DNA from 2 places in the Enterococcus sp. AMC2644 genome. Region 2 is predicted to be linked to the other one. Evidence: predicted binding sites of a transcription regulator. Region 2 holds the regulator's gene; the other holds the start of a gene.

Region 1 (7,978 bases), 1.5 Mb from region 2:
ACTTTTACCAGATGAAGTGACCAAGCTGCATACAAATGGGCAAGAAGAACGTCTTTCGTTACAAGCTATTCATGAAGGTGATACCTTAGTTGTTCGTGCTGGAGATAAGATGCCTACCGATGGACGTATCTTAAAAGGGCAAACTATCGTCGATGAATCTGCAGTAACGGGTGAATCAAAAGGCGTTAAAAAAACCATCGGTGATCGGGTGATTGGTGGTTCTGTAAATGGTGATGGAACCATCCATATTCAAGTAACAGGAACCGGTGAGAATGGCTATTTAGCCCAAGTCATGGAAATGGTTAGAAAAGCCCAATCTGAAAAATCACAGCTAGAAGCGCTATCCGATAAAGTTGCCAAGTGGTTATTTTATATTGCTGTGACAGTTGGCGTGCTTGCCTTTGTGATTTGGTTGATTCTTACAGATTTACCTATGGCGTTAGAACGCATGGTGACAGTCTTGATTATTGCTTGTCCGCATGCGTTAGGTCTAGCTATTCCTCTGGTAGTCGCCCGCTCTACTTCGATTGCTGCGAAAAATGGCTTATTGTTAAAAAATCGGAATGCACTTGAAAATGCGCACGATATTGATACGATTTTCTTGGACAAAACAGGGACGTTAACCCAAGGAACATTTTCCGTCACTGGCATTGAAGTGATTGATGGCAATTATTCTAAAGAAGAAACTCTGAAATATATTGGCGCCCTAGAAGCTTCTGCCAATCACCCCATCGCAACGGGAATTATGAACTATTTAAAAACAAAAGAAATCCAAGCTTACACTGCACAAGGTGAACAAAATATTTCCGGTGTAGGATTATCAGGCACTGTCGAAGACAAAGTAGTCAAAATTATTAATCAAAAAGAGTTGCAACGAATGGATAAAACAGTGACTGCCTCCCTGATTCGACCTTATCAAGAACAAGGAAATACTTTAAGCTTCCTTGTTATAGACAATGAATTGATTGCCTTTATTGCATTAGGCGATCAAATCAAACCTGAGGCAAAACAATTTATCGCACGTCTACAAAGCCGTGGCATCGAACCAGTCATGCTGACGGGTGATAATGAAGAAGCTGCCAAAAATGTGACGAATTATTTAGGAATAAAAAATTATTACGCAGGTTTGCTGCCAGATGACAAAGAGCGAATTGTATCAGAATGGGTCAACAAGAGCAAGCGTGTAATGATGGTGGGTGATGGAATTAATGACGCACCGAGTCTTGCACGTGCCACCATCGGCGTAGCGATTGGTGCAGGAACTGATGTCGCCATTGACTCTGCTGATGTGGTGTTGACCAATAGTAATCCTGAAGATATTTTACATTTCTTAGATTTAGCCAAAGAAACCCGAAAAAAAATGATTCAAAATCTTTGGTGGGGTGCAGGTTACAACATCCTTGCGATTCCCTTAGCTGCCGGAGTTTTAGCCCCTATCGGTATTTTATTAAGTCCAGCTCTCGGAGCGATTTTAATGTCAATTAGTACTGTTGTTGTCGCCTTAAATGCCATGACCTTAAAACTAAAAAAAGCCTAGGAAAATAAATTTCCTAGGCTTTTTATTCTATGCTTCTTGGCGCACTTCTTGTAATTTTTCCTCAATTAAATTCAGCACTTCTTCTGCTGCTTGTGTATCTTCTACAAAATTCATTTCGTCACCATCAATTTGTATTTTAGGACTGGCATCATACTCCTCAAACCATTGATCGTAACGCGCATTCAATTCCTCATAATAAGCATACAAACTTGGATCGTGTTCAATTTGTTCAAACTCTCTACCACGTTTTTGGATACGCTCTAACATCGTTGGAAATGACACGCGAATATGAACCAACAAATCAGGGTGTTTTTTTTGTGCTGCATAGGGTAATTCTTCTAGCATATTAGCTAATAATTCATCATAAACACGGACTTCTGTTGCTGTTGCTCGTCCAAGATCAGCATTTAAATGAAACAATAATGAATCTTCATAAATAGAACGATCTAAAACATTATTCTCATTTTTCAGTGCTTGCTTAATACTATCGAAACGTTTATTCAGAAAATAAATCTGTAATAAAAACGCATATTTATTGGGATCTTCATAAAAAAGCGGTAAAACTTCGTTATCCTCAACTGACTCATAAAAGGCTTCACTACCTAAACGATTTGCTAATAAAGCTGTTAAACTTGATTTCCCAGCACCAATCGTTCCTGCTAATACAATCACACTCATTTCCTCCAACTCACTTATCACTAAATATTGTATCATCAACTCAACTTAATCACTTTACACCACTACATATAGTATGGTCAAGCAAAAGTTAGCTTAGGATTACGTAAGAAAATTCTCAAAAAAAGTCTTAAGATTTAGGATTTTTTATTAGAATCAACGTTGGGGGCTTAACGAGACGGCATTAATCTAGTAAAATAGCTAAGGGATTCTATTATGAAAAAGAGAGAGGTACGTCATGTTAGCACAGGGGATAGGAAAGGCTACTGGAAAAATTATTTTGATGGGAGAACATTCTGTCGTTTATGGCGAACCAGCAATTGCTTTTCCTTTTAGCGGTACACAAGTTATTACTACTGTTCAGGAAAGTAGTAGGCCATCGTTATGCTCCACCTATCATGAAGGTGCTTTAGCTGACGCACCACAAGGATTAGCTAATATTCAACAATTAACAGCCAAATTACAACAAAATTTACATACACCAAGTTTCCATTTAACAATTCAAAGCACCATTCCTTCTGAACGTGGAATGGGCTCAAGCGCTGCTGTTGCAGTAGCTGTGACACGTGCTTTTTTTGACTGGCAAGAAAAAAAATTATCCCAAGCAACCTTACTGGACTATGTTAATTTTTCAGAAGGTATTGCTCATGGAAATCCTAGTGGCATTGATGCCGCAGCAACCAGTGGCGGCAATCCCATTTATTTTGAACGTGGAAAAGATTTTTTACCTTTTCCTTTAAACATCGATGCGTATCTCCTCGTTGCAGATACGGGGATCAAAGGACAAACACGAGCAGCTGTTCGTTCTGTTGCTGAACTATTTGAAAAAGAACCTGATCAAACAAGCTTAGATATTCATCAACTAGGACTATTAGCTAAAACAGCTAAAGAAGCCATCATTCACAATCAGCCTAGACAGCTCGGCATGGCAATGACACAAGCACAGCACTATTTACAACAATTAACCGTCAGTAATGATACGTTAGATTCATGCATCGAACTTGCTTTAACACACGGGGCACTCGGGGCAAAATTAACTGGAGGCGGTCGAGGGGGTTGTTTTCTGGTCCTTTGTGACACAAAAACAAAAGCCGAAGCAATCGCTAAGAAATTAAAAGGACATGGAGCAAAAGATATTTGGCTTCAAGGATTAGGAGTTTACCAACATGTATAATGGAAAAGCACGCGCATATACCAATATTGCCTTAATTAAATACTGGGGTAAAAAAGACAAAGAACTGATTTTACCGATGAATAACAGTTTATCATTGACATTAGATGCCTTTTACACAGAAACTGGGGTCTCTTTCTCAGACACATACACTGAAGATACATTTAGCTTAGATGGTGTCATACAAGATAAGAAAGCGACAACTAAAGTCAGCCGTTTCTTAGACCTTGCTCGCAAAAAAGCGGGGGTTACTTATTTTGCCCATGTAGAAAGTCAAAATTTTGTACCTACTGCTGCTGGATTAGCTTCTTCTGCAAGTGGCCTAGCGGCTTTAGCGGGTGCTTGTAACGACGCTTTACAATTAGGTCTTTCTGATAAAGAGCTCTCTCAATTGGCACGTCGTGGTTCTGGTTCTGCTTGTCGGAGTATTTTTGGTGGTTTTGTCGAATGGGAAAAAGGAGATTCAGATGAAACCTCCTATGCGCAAGTTGTTCCATCTAATCATTGGGAAGATGAATTAGCGATGATTTTTATTTTGATTAACGACCAAAAAAAAGACGTATCTAGTCGGGATGGCATGGAGCGAACCGTTGAGACTTCTGACTTCTATGATGGCTGGTTAGAAGCAGTAGCAAAAGACATTCAAACTGCTAAACAAGCGATTGCTGACAAGGACTTTCAAGCCCTAGGTGAAGTAACCGAAGCAAACGGTTTAAAAATGCACGCGACGACTTTAGCGGCAACTCCCCCATTTACTTATTGGTCACCCGATAGCTTAAAAGCCATGAATAAAGTTCGACATATCCGACAAAACGGAATTGCTTGCTACTTTACAATGGATGCGGGCCCCAACGTCAAAGTATTGTGTCAGAAAAAAGATGTCACAGCAATTTTAACCGCCTTACAAGAAGACTTTACAGCTGAACAATTAACCTGTGCCTATGCGGGCAAAGGTTTAGTATCTTTAGAAATGGAAGTGTCGAAATGATCGAAGTATCTACTCCAGGAAAATTATATATTGCGGGCGAATATGCCGTAGTTGAACCAGGACATCCAGCAGTTATCGTTGCCGTTGACCAATTTATTACTGTAACGATTGATAGTGCGATTAAAAACGGAAGCATTCAATCACAACAATACAGCGAACTGCCTATTCGTTGGACACGCCGTAATGGTGAATTAGTTTTAGATCATCGTGAAAATCCATTTCATTACATTTTGGCAGCAATTCGTCTAACTGAAAAATATGCATTGGAAAAAGGCACACTGCTCACTTTTTACGATTTAAAAGTAACAAGTGAATTAGATAATTCAAGTGGTCGAAAATATGGCTTGGGTTCTAGCGGTGCCGTAACAGTCGCAACAGTTAAAGCGTTAAATCTTTTCTATGATTTAAAAATGGATCAACTGACGCAGTTTAAAATTGCTGCCTTGGCTCACTTAGCTGTACAAGGCAATGGTTCTTGTGGAGACATCGCCGCAAGTTGTTATGGTGGTTGGATTGCTTTTTCAACTTTTGATCATGACTGGGTGAAAGAAAAACAAAAAAAATGGTCAATGTCACAATTACTAGCTAGCGACTGGCCACAACTATCAATTAAGCCCCTTGCTGTTCCCAAAACTTTACGTTTATTAATTGGTTGGACAGGGAGTCCTGCTTCAACTTCTGACTTAGTCGATCAAGTCAATCAATCGACACAAAGCCAAGCAGAAAAACAAAAAGCTTATCAAGAATTCTTAGACAATAGTAAGGAATGTGTCGAAGACTTAATTGATGGTTTTCTAGATAACAACGTAACTAAAATCAAACAAATGATTAGTAAAAACCGTCAATTATTGGCAAACTTGTCTTGTATCACTGGGGTACGGATTGAAACCCCTGCTTTAAAACAACTTTGTGACCTAGCCGAAGCATGTGGTGGCGCTGCTAAGTCATCCGGAGCTGGTGGTGGTGATTGTGGCATTGTCATTGCTGATCAAAAAACAGGCATTTTGCCTTTAATGAGCAGATGGGAGAAAGCAGAAATCACTCCCCTCCCCCTACACGTCTATCATTACCGAGGAGGAATTAAATGAACCGCAAAGATGAACACGTCTCTTTAGCCAAAGCTTTTCATAAAACGAAACGAAATGACTTTGATGATGTAGCCTTGCTTCATCGCTCATTTCCGGGTGTTCGTTTAGCAGATGTGTCGATTGCTACAGAACTTTTTGACCAACCTTTAAGTTCGCCATTTTTTATTAATGCGATGACTGGTGGCAGCGAAAAAACAAAACAATACAACCAACAATTAGCTATCCTAGCTCGCGAAACCGATTTGATGATGGCTACTGGTTCGGTTTCAGCTGCCTTAAAAGATCCATCTGTCGCTGATTCCTATCAAATTGTGCGCAAAGAACATCCAAATGGTTGTTTATTAGCAAATGTAGGTGCTGGAACGTCATTAGAGAACGCGAAACGCGCCGTAGACTTATTCGAAGCCAACGCGCTACAGATTCATTTAAATGCGCCTCAAGAGCTGGTAATGCCTGAAGGTGATCGTGATTTCACTAATTGGTTGCAGACAATTGAAGAAATAACCACTCATCTAGAAGTTCCTGTCATTGTTAAAGAAGTTGGCTTTGGTATGACACGCGAAACAATCCAACAATTATTAGCAGTTGGTGTGACGATTATTGATGTTGCTGGTAGTGGCGGGACAAGTTTCACTCAAATTGAGAATGCTCGCCGCAAACAACGAGAATTTGCTTATTTAGATAATTTTGGTATTTCTAATGTTGCTACTTTATTAGAAGCTAAAGATGTCCCAGTTCCTTTTGAATTGATTGCATCCGGTGGTATTCGAAATGCCTATGACATCTTTAAGGCGCTATGTTTTGGAGCCCAAACGGTAGGTGTCTCAGGTGCTATTTTAAATCAGCTACTCACGCATGGTTTAGAACAAACGATTGAGCTTGTCCGTCAGTGGCAACAGGAGCTTCATACACTCTACGCCTTAACTGGTACCACTGAAACAGTCAAATTAAAAAGAGTCCCGCTTATTTTAACTGGACACGCTAAAGAGTGGTGCGAGATTCGTAATATTGATTATAAAAAATATAGTTCACGCTAAAAAAAGACCGCAAACATTCAGTAAATGTTTGCGGCTATTTGTTATTTTTTACTTAGTAGTCGTTGGAAAAATCCCTGTTTACATGCAGCTGGCACTTCATCCAAATCTACTAGCTGATCTTTTAGCATTCGCTGAAATTCCAAATTATCTTGCAACATCAAATGATTTAATTCTAATACCCCTTGCAAACTAGTCCATGTGCGACGAAGTTCTCCTTCTTTTTGCCCAAACAGTTCGCCATTTTCTTCAATCAACTGCGCTAACTCTTCAACCAATCTGTGGACTAATTGATTTTGTTCACCTAATATAGCTGAAATATCTGTTGGTCCAACGTCTTTTGCTGCTGCTCCTTCGACAAAATCTGTCACAATTGACAAGCTATCTGCATAATCACGTAATTCAAAAATAAATGTTTGCGTTACTTCACGATTCATCAATGAACGATTTTGGCATAAACGTTGTTGTAACGCCACCAAACTCACCTGTGATTCAGCAAGCTGTCTTAATTGTTCTTCTATCGCCATCTTGTTTTGCACACTCCTAAATTGTTAATAGATACAGTCTACTCCAAAGCAAAAATTCGTCAAGAGAAAACTGCTATTTATTTAGATAAAATGTGAAAACATTCATGAATTGCTTAGAGAGGTGAATTTAGTGATAGTTTTCGTTCAATCATCGTTCTAATTTCGTCTTGTAAAAAAACTAAATCTTTTTTAGAAAGTATGGGGTCAATTAGAATTCCTGCGTGTGATGATTCTGTAGAAATAACTACTGCTGATTCATGACATTCCACAAAAATAATTTTGGCTACCTTCATTAATTCACGCTGAATAATTTTTTCCATTTTTTGAAGCCGGTCTAAAGGTAGATTAGAATGCCAACAACAATAAATCGTTGCCATAATCAGCTCTGGATAACCAAAATAACAGCACGCATCAAAAAAATGGCATCTATTTATTTCGGTAGAAAGATGCGGATACCTTTGAGCAAATGTCTCCCATAGACGATTAAATGTAGCTGTTGCATAAGGATACTCTATCTCAACTATTTTTTGACTAGATGCTTTAAAAATAGTATGGATATCGTCGAAAGGAATAATTCTTTCTAACAATAAGCGTTTATAGTACTGAATATATAATTCTTTTTTCTCTTCTCTATCCAATAATCGGACATGCCTTTCAAAAAGGTGTATCCATTCATTAATTACCTCTTCTATGTTATTTTGATGTAACTCTTCAAATGTTAATTCTGGTTCAAAGTTAATAAAGTCTAAAGCATACATCACAAGTAATATGTACGTCCAATCAGTTTTAGACAGATCATTCTGAGGCAATTCCAACTGATATTCTTCTTCAGTAAAAGTTAATTCTATTTCTTTTCCCAAATTTTGAGAATGCAGATTAATAAATAGCCATAACGCCAGTACATCTATATTTTGTTTTTCTGGTGTTAAATAAAATGCTTGGCAAAGATTTCGACTGA
Region 2 (7,978 bases):
GTGATTAATTTTTTCTTGAATTTCTGTAATTAAATTTTTGCGGGCTTCAAATTTTTCACGGTTGTGATCACGAATGATGTAACTCATTTTCGCTTCTTCTACAGAACCAGATAATCCCATCAAATGGAAGAATCCTTCATAACCATCTGTTTTTTCTGGAACTTCATCAGCTGGTAATTGATTTTGAAAATCAATGGCTAATTGCAACGCATTAATCATAGTATCTTTGGCTGTACCTGGATGCACATTTTTACCGTAAAAGGTAATATCTGCTTGCGCTGCATTAAAGGTTTCATATTGTAATTCACCTACAGGACCACCATCCATTGTATATGCAAATTTAACTTTAAAATCATCTACGTCAAATTTATCAGCCCCAACGCCAATTTCTTCATCCGGACCAAACGCCACTTTAATTTCACCATGCGGAATCGATGGATTGGCTAATAAAATTTCCATTGCTGTCATAATTTCAGCGATTCCGGCTTTGTCGTCAGCACCTAATAAAGTAGAGCCATCGGTCGTAATTAATGTTTGGCCTGCATAATTTTTCAAATTAGGAAAATCTGTCGTTGTTAATACATACTTTCCATCTTTGTCTAGTGGAATATCAGAAGAACCATCATAATTTTCAACAAGTTTTGGATTTACATTTACTGCATTAAAATCAGCCGTATCCATATGAGCAATAAAACCAATGGCAGGAACTTCTTTATCAATGTTTGCTGGTAAAGTTGCTACTACAAAACCATTTTTTTCATTGTAATGAACATCAGTTAGACCTAATTCTGCTAACTCATCTTTCAGCGTATGAGCAAAAGCAATTTGCGTTGCTGTTGAAGGGGTCGTTGTGCTTTCTGGATTGGAACGTGTTTCTGTTTTTACATAACGTAAAAAACGTGGTAATAAATTTTCGTACATCTGACATTACTCCTCTTATCTAAATTGAAATGGATTGGTATTTGTTTCAGATGGAATAAATTCAATATCCCATTGCTGTTCTTTTTTCCATTCTTCCATTTTTTCTATGAATTTTGGTACACAGACAACTTCAATGTTATGACCGGGATCAATAACTGTCAACCCATTTGTTTGCATATCATGTGCTGTATGATAATATACATCTCCTGTAATATAAACATCCGCACCAGCTTTTAATGCATCGTTATAGAAATTCCCACCTGAACCACCGCAAATCGCAATTGTTTGAATCATTTTTTTCGGTTGTTGCGGTTCAATCAATCGTAACCCATCTAATTGAAAAGTTTCTTTTACTTTTTGCGTAAAATCAGTGATTGTCATCGGTTTTGCTAGTTTTCCGACACGTCCTACCCCGAACGTTTGCGGAGGGTTGTCTAAGGTTAAAATATCATAAGCAGGTTCCTCGTAAGGGTGAACAGCAAACATTGCTGCTAATACTTGCTCTTGAATCGTCTCAGGATAAAGCACTTCAATGCGGGCTTCTTGGACTTGCTCAGCTTTATTTGCTGTACCAATTGCTGGCTTGGCTGCTTCAGTTGGCGTAAAACGTCCTGTACCAACCAATGAATAACTTGTATGATGATAATTGCCTTGCATTCCTGCTCCAGCATCACCTAAAGCTTGACGCATCATCGCACCTAATGAAACAGGAACATAAACAACTAATTTTTTAAACTGAACTTCATGCGTTTTTTTCAAATAATTTGTCACTTGAATATCCAACATTTCGCAAAACCAATCGTTTAGTCCATCTTCGATAATATCCATATTTGTATGTGCTGCATACACAGAAATGTTATGACGCAACAAGTCAATATACATCTTTGTTTGCAAATCATCTTCAGTCAAACGCTGAATTGGTCGAAATATTGGTGGATGTTTTGCTATAATCAAGTCAATTTTCTTTTCGATGGCTTCTTCCACAACTTCTGGACGAACATCTAAGGTCATCATCACACGTTGGATATCACGATCTAATGAGCCAATATGTAACCCTACTGGATCCCCGTCTTCTGCTAACCATAATGGACAATATTCTTCCAAACGATGAATAAAGTCTTTAGCTGAAAGGCTCATACTAAAACCTCCTTAATCCAGTCGAGTTGTGTTTTTATTTCTGCAACTTTTTCTAAAGGCTTTTCCTCAGCTTTTTCTAGCTGAGCTAAAACACGTTCTTTCGCAGTTGCTTCACGTTGCCATTTTTGAATAAACACGTCATTTTTTTCCTTTAATAGTTGTGGGCCAAAAAATAATTCTTGCTCAGTATAAGATATAGCTTTCTGTTTTTCAGCAACAATAATTTCATAAGTTTTTTTATTTTCTTCTAAAATTTCTTCTTCAATAATCGTATACCCATTCTCAACTAGCCATTCACGCAACGTTTTTTCACCAACGTTTGGTTGTAAAATTAGTCGTTCACTACCATTAATACGACCATGCTGTTGCCCTGCTTCTAAAATAGAACGGATTAACGTGCCGCCCATCCCTGCAATGGTAATCGCACTAATTTTATCATCAGCTTTAATTGCGTCTAAGCCATCAGCTAAACGGACAACGATACGTTCTGTTAATCCACTTTTACGAACTTGTTTTTCTGCAGATTGAAAAGGACCTTTTACGACTTCCCCTGCAACGGCAAACGTGATTTTATTTTTTAACATTAAGGCAACTGGTAAATACGCATGATCTGAACCAATATCTGCTAAACGAGCATCTTGGGGCACATACGAACCAACACGTGCTAAACGTTGTGATAATTCTTGTTCATTCATTTATTTTCCTCTTTTCTCAAGAAAAATTCTCTTAAAAGTGGTGACTTACCACGTTCAAGAGAATATTCAATCTTTAGGGTAATAAGGTAATATTTTCAATCGAATTTCCAACAACTTGTGGCGGAATCGATGCTGTAGTTGCTGGAAGTCCGTTTAATGTTACTTTCACTTTACTTCCTTTACGCCAGGCACGCCAATAAGAAATATCGTCAGTATCTATATTTATCCCTACACCCATTTCTGTAAATGTCGGAACAATCTTTTCTGGATCCTCAACTGCTTCGACATTTTCTAAAAATAATAAGACATTTTTATCATCTAATGCTGATTCTTCTAAATTTTCCGTTAATGTTCCGATAAAAATCGTTTTTGATTCCATCACTTCATCACTCTGTGTACTTTCTTGTAATTTAGGTGTGTCATTTTTTATGCCACAGCCTGATACAAAAACTATGCTTAAGACTAGCAGACTACCGAGTAGCCATTTTTTCATTTTGTTTCACCTCTATTGATTTCGTCGATTACGTCCGTTCATCCCAATTTCTTTGGTCAAATAACGGATACGCTCCATGATGCGTTTAGCTTTTAACGGCTCCTCTTCGCCACGTTGCGTAACAGACAAGTGTTTTTCTAATTCGAGCATTGTAAAATTAGAGGTAAAAAATGTTGGAAGTTGTTCTTGCATTCGATATTGCAAAATAACGCCAAATACTTCGTCTCGAATCCAACTACTCATCGCATCTGCACCAATATCATCTAACATCAAAATTGGCGCCTTTTTGATTGCTTCCATCTTTTCCGCTACTTGGTCTTTCCCAATTGCTTGTTTCATTTCAACCGCAAAAGAAGGAAAATGTAACAAGGTCGATGAAAAACCAGCTTCGGCTAAATCACGAGCAATCGCCCCCAGAAGATAGGTTTTACCAATGCCAAAGCTTCCCGATAAATACAATCCTTTATGAAAGTTTTTTGGCGCTTCTTTGTAGGCTTCGATAAAATCAATCGCCGCCAGTAATGCCTCGCCGCGTCCTGCAGTTCCTTCATACGTAGCAATCCGAGCTTCTTGGATATCTTTTGGCATATTCAAGGCTTGAACACGATTACGAATCTCTTCTTGGTGTTTTTTGGCTAATAGTTCTTCAGTTGGAATATAGGTCACATCAACTGAATGAAAATTTAGCATTAATTGTGGTTCATAGCCAGGTGCAATTTGAGCTGGATCGTTTAACTCAAATTTACGTTTTTCTTGCACAAATTCATAGAGCTTCGCATAGCTACGCTCAATATCTTGTTGGGTCAAACGATTTTTATGCAAATCTAAAAAGTTTCGCACATCAACATCCGCTAAAACCTCTTGCATCATCTCTTCAAAACGTGTCCGATAATTTTTTTGATCTAAGATACGATTTAAATTTTTACCTACATCTTCCATCATTTTTCACCTTCTTTGCGTTGTAAATATTCTTGTAATCGTTGATTAATCACTGCTTGTTTTTTAGAATCTTCTACTTCCTCTACTGGATTATCCACCCAATCAGGTAAGGTTTCTTTTCTAATTGGTTTGCGATAATTGGTTCGTTGGGTGTCGCGTTTTTCTTTAGCTTCTTTTGAATCTTTCACCAGCTTACGGACATGTTTAATTGCCTCTTCAGGACTTTTAATCCCTATCTCAGACCAATTCGTTGCAATACTATTAACAAAGTTAGCTTGTAATGAACTATTTTTTTGAACCACTAGAACATAGTGCATTAAAACATTAATGACGCTGTTAGCTAATGGGCTTTTTTCAACCAAAGATTTCAATAACCAACTTTCGGAATCAGCTACAAAACTATGCTTTTCTTGTTTAATCGCTTGTAAAAAATCAGCTGGAGCTGTTGCTTCACTCATCTGAATTAAGCCAATATCTTGTTCAGAAAATCCTGATTGTCGCAACGTATTGAAGCGTCTGGTCTCAGTATCTTCCGAAACATAAATACTGGTCTTTTTTTGTGGTATTTGTTTCGTATGACGTGTGACAACTTTAGCAAGCTCTTTTTCATCTACCTTACCATCAATAAAAGACACAGCTTCAGTCATCAAATCAACTAATTCCATCTCATCGAATCCATATAGATTTTGATAGAGCAACAATTGATGATTAAAAGAGGTTGTAAAATTTGTACGCGAAATATATTTTTTCTCAGCTAGATTCATTAAAAAGTTCCAATCAATTTGAGAAGCATCTAATTGAATTCCACTGCTTTTATTCACATCATATACTTGCGCTATTTGCTCTAGTTTTGATGATTTTCGCATAAACGATTCTTCATTAATCGAACCATATACTTCTTTAAAGTGACTCGTAATTTCTTGATAAGCAGAAACATCGAGCTTTTTAGGTTTAAACCGTTCAACCATTTGATTAAATTTTCGTTCTCCAATTGCGCTCCATAGTAAGAAACTGTATGTCTCATCTTTAAAAAAGACTTGTGGATGTAACGGTTCTTCCAAACAATATAAAAATATCCGTCCAAATTCTAAATCTTCTTTCATAAAAACAGAAAGTAACCCCATACCTTCTAATTGTTTGCGCGCATTAAAAAAATCCGGTAGTCCAATATTCAACGCATTTAACATATCAATATGCGCAAAATCATTTTCAAATGAATCTTCTGCGTCACCTAATAACGCATAATACAGCGCTAAAGCTTGCGCACCAATAATTGGTTGGTAGAGGTACAATAACCCGTCGTTGCCTTCTTTAGTTAAAGGCAGGCTCTTGAACACTTGATAAATATGATTTGGTTGGACTTCATCCCAAGCGGTCTTCACAAAAGCCCCTCCTTTAAATTACTCATTTGCTTCTTTAGCTTTGTCAACAATGTCTTGTAATTCCTTTAAAAATACTGACATGTCTTTGAATTGACGATAAACACTTGCAAAACGGATGTAAGCAATCTCGTCTAAATCAACTAATTCTTCCATCACATACTCACCAATTAAGGTTGATGGTATTTCATTTTCGCCTCGTTCACGGATACGTGCTTCCACATGATCGACAATTTGTTCCATTTGTTCCATCGCTACTGGACGTTTCTCAGCTGAACGAATTAAACCACGTAATACTTTTTCACGATTAAACTCTTCGCGTGCGCCATTTTTTTTAATGACTAACAGAGGTGTTTCTTCTAATCGCTCAAACGTTGTAAAACGAAAGCCGCAGTTCTCACATTCTCGTCTACGGCGAATCGCACGACCGTCATCGGCTTGACGGCTATCAATAACACGAGAATTATTATGATGACATTTTGGACAGTGCATTTTTCCACCTCATTTATCTCTATTTATTTTAAATTTACTTAATGAATAAATTAAATTTCTTTCTATATTATAACACGTTTACCAGTTCTTCTGACAGAATAGACGAGAAAAAACTCTAGAAAACTCTAGAGTTTTTAATCTTTTTAAATAAAATTTTGTACTTTTAACCAACTTTTAACATTCTTTTTTGTTTCTTCAAGTGAATTTTGGTTATCAAATACAATATCCGCCCGTTCTCTTTTTTCTTCAATCGATAATTGACTAGCAATCCGTTGCAGCGCTTGGTCTTTTGTTAAATCATCTCGCTTCATTAAACGTTCCAATTGAACTGTTTCTGGAACATAAACAACAGCAATCTGATCCATCTCATCTTCATAGTGAGCTTCAAACAGTAACGGAATATCAGCAATTACTAAAGCTGCATCTTGATTATCAGCTATTCGTTGACTAATGGTTTCTCTTAAAATAGGATCTAATACTGCATCTAATTGTTTACGTTTTTGTTCATCAGCAAAAACAATATCACCAAGCTTTTTACGATTTAACTGCCCATTTTCCAACAAAACACCCTTCCCGAAAACAGAAACAATTGCTTGTAAGCCTGCTTGTTGTGGTTCAACAATTTCTCGAGCAATGACATCGCCGTCAACAATTGGAAATCCATACTCACGAAAAATGCGAACAACCGTACTTTTTCCTGTGGCGATACCACCCGTGAGACCTAAAACCATCGACATCAACCTCATCCTTTCCGTTTTTGACAAGTTGGACAGTAATGTGTACCACGTTGCGCAACTTTTATTTTAACAATCGGTGTTTGGCAACGTAAACAAGGTAAATCCGTTTGACCATAAGCATTGAGAGCTACTTGAAATGTTCCTGCTTCACCTAAAGCATTGGTATAAGAACGAATGGTTGTCCCTCCTGCTTCTACAGCTCTAGCCAAAACATCGATAATCGCTTGATGTAAACGAATGGTTTCACCTTCATTCAACCTATTTGCAGACGTTTCAGGGTGTATTTGAGCTTCCCATAACGCTTCATCTACATAAATATTTCCTAAACCCGTTACTAATTTTTGATCCAGTAATAGCGGTTTAATTGCTTTAGTTGATCGTTTTAGTTTTTCTTGAAATGTTTCCAAATAAAAGACGTCTGGCCTGGGCTCTGGACCTAATTGTTTAATACCTTTGTACAAACTGCTCGCATCCTTAGGAACCAAGACCATTCTGCCAAATTTACGTACATCGTTATAGAAAAGACGAGAATGGTCAGTAAAATTAAAAATAACATGCGTATGTTTGTCAATCGTATCTTGCATTTCAGGATCAAATTCATATTTGCCTTCCATACGTAAGTGTGAAATCATATCATAGTTTGTTAATTTGAAAATCAAAAACTTCCCTCGGCGATGAATATCTTCAATCGTTTGATTAATCAAACTTTCTTGGAAAATTTCTACTTCTGGCGACTCAATGATTCTTGGCCAGCGAACGTCGACGGATGCAATCGTTTTTCCTTTAATTAAATGTACAAGTCCTTTACGAACTGTTTCTACTTCTGGCAATTCTGGCAAATCATTTCACCTCTTTATTTGGCTTCATACCATGTTTTTCCCCAACTACTGTCAGTAACTAATGGTACGTGTAAGGAAACTGCTGTCTCCATCACTTCTTTGACAAGTTGGTTTAATTTCTCTAATTCATATTCAGGAACTTCAAAAACCAGTTCATCATGTACTTGTAAAAGCATAGCTGCTTCTAATTTCTCTTCTTTCATTCGACGAGCTAAATCAATCATTGCAATTTTCAGAATATCTGCAGCACTTCCTTGAATCGGTGAATTAATAGCTGTTCTTTCTGCAAATGAGCGTAAGTTAAAGTTACGTGAATTAATGTCTGGTAAATAGCGACGACGATGAT

What was found. The regulator NrdR, encoded in region 2, represses ribonucleotide reductase genes. The targets are predictions, from matches to a motif close to ACACNATATATNGTGT.
Region 1: AC4BC5_RS08355 (deoxynucleoside kinase) is a predicted target of NrdR. The motif match lies at 2,275-2,290, and genes of this name have one in related genera.

What each region holds. Positions count from the first base shown of each region.
Region 1 covers NZ_CM177095.1:1,714,706-1,722,683, reverse strand. Annotated here, with positions in the region: gene AC4BC5_RS08360 (heavy metal translocating P-type ATPase) at 1-1,537, shown strand, start outside; gene AC4BC5_RS08355 (deoxynucleoside kinase) at 1,565-2,215, opposite strand; gene mvk (mevalonate kinase) at 2,451-3,386, shown strand; gene mvaD (diphosphomevalonate decarboxylase) at 3,379-4,371, shown strand; gene AC4BC5_RS08340 (phosphomevalonate kinase) at 4,368-5,459, shown strand; gene fni (type 2 isopentenyl-diphosphate Delta-isomerase) at 5,456-6,496, shown strand; gene AC4BC5_RS08330 (hypothetical protein) at 6,538-7,020, opposite strand; gene AC4BC5_RS08325 (helix-turn-helix domain-containing protein) at 7,134-7,978, opposite strand, start outside.
Region 2 covers NZ_CM177095.1:178,111-186,088, forward strand. Annotated here, with positions in the region: gene pepT (peptidase T) at 1-921, opposite strand, end outside; gene AC4BC5_RS00930 (Nif3-like dinuclear metal center hexameric protein) at 937-2,058, opposite strand; gene AC4BC5_RS00935 (tRNA (adenine(22)-N(1))-methyltransferase) at 2,055-2,753, opposite strand; gene AC4BC5_RS00940 (LptM family lipoprotein) at 2,827-3,246, opposite strand; gene dnaI (primosomal protein DnaI) at 3,259-4,185, opposite strand; gene AC4BC5_RS00950 (replication initiation and membrane attachment family protein) at 4,185-5,567, opposite strand; gene nrdR (transcriptional regulator NrdR) at 5,586-6,056, opposite strand; gene coaE (dephospho-CoA kinase) at 6,200-6,793, opposite strand; gene mutM (DNA-formamidopyrimidine glycosylase) at 6,799-7,632, opposite strand; gene polA (DNA polymerase I) at 7,647-7,978, opposite strand, start outside.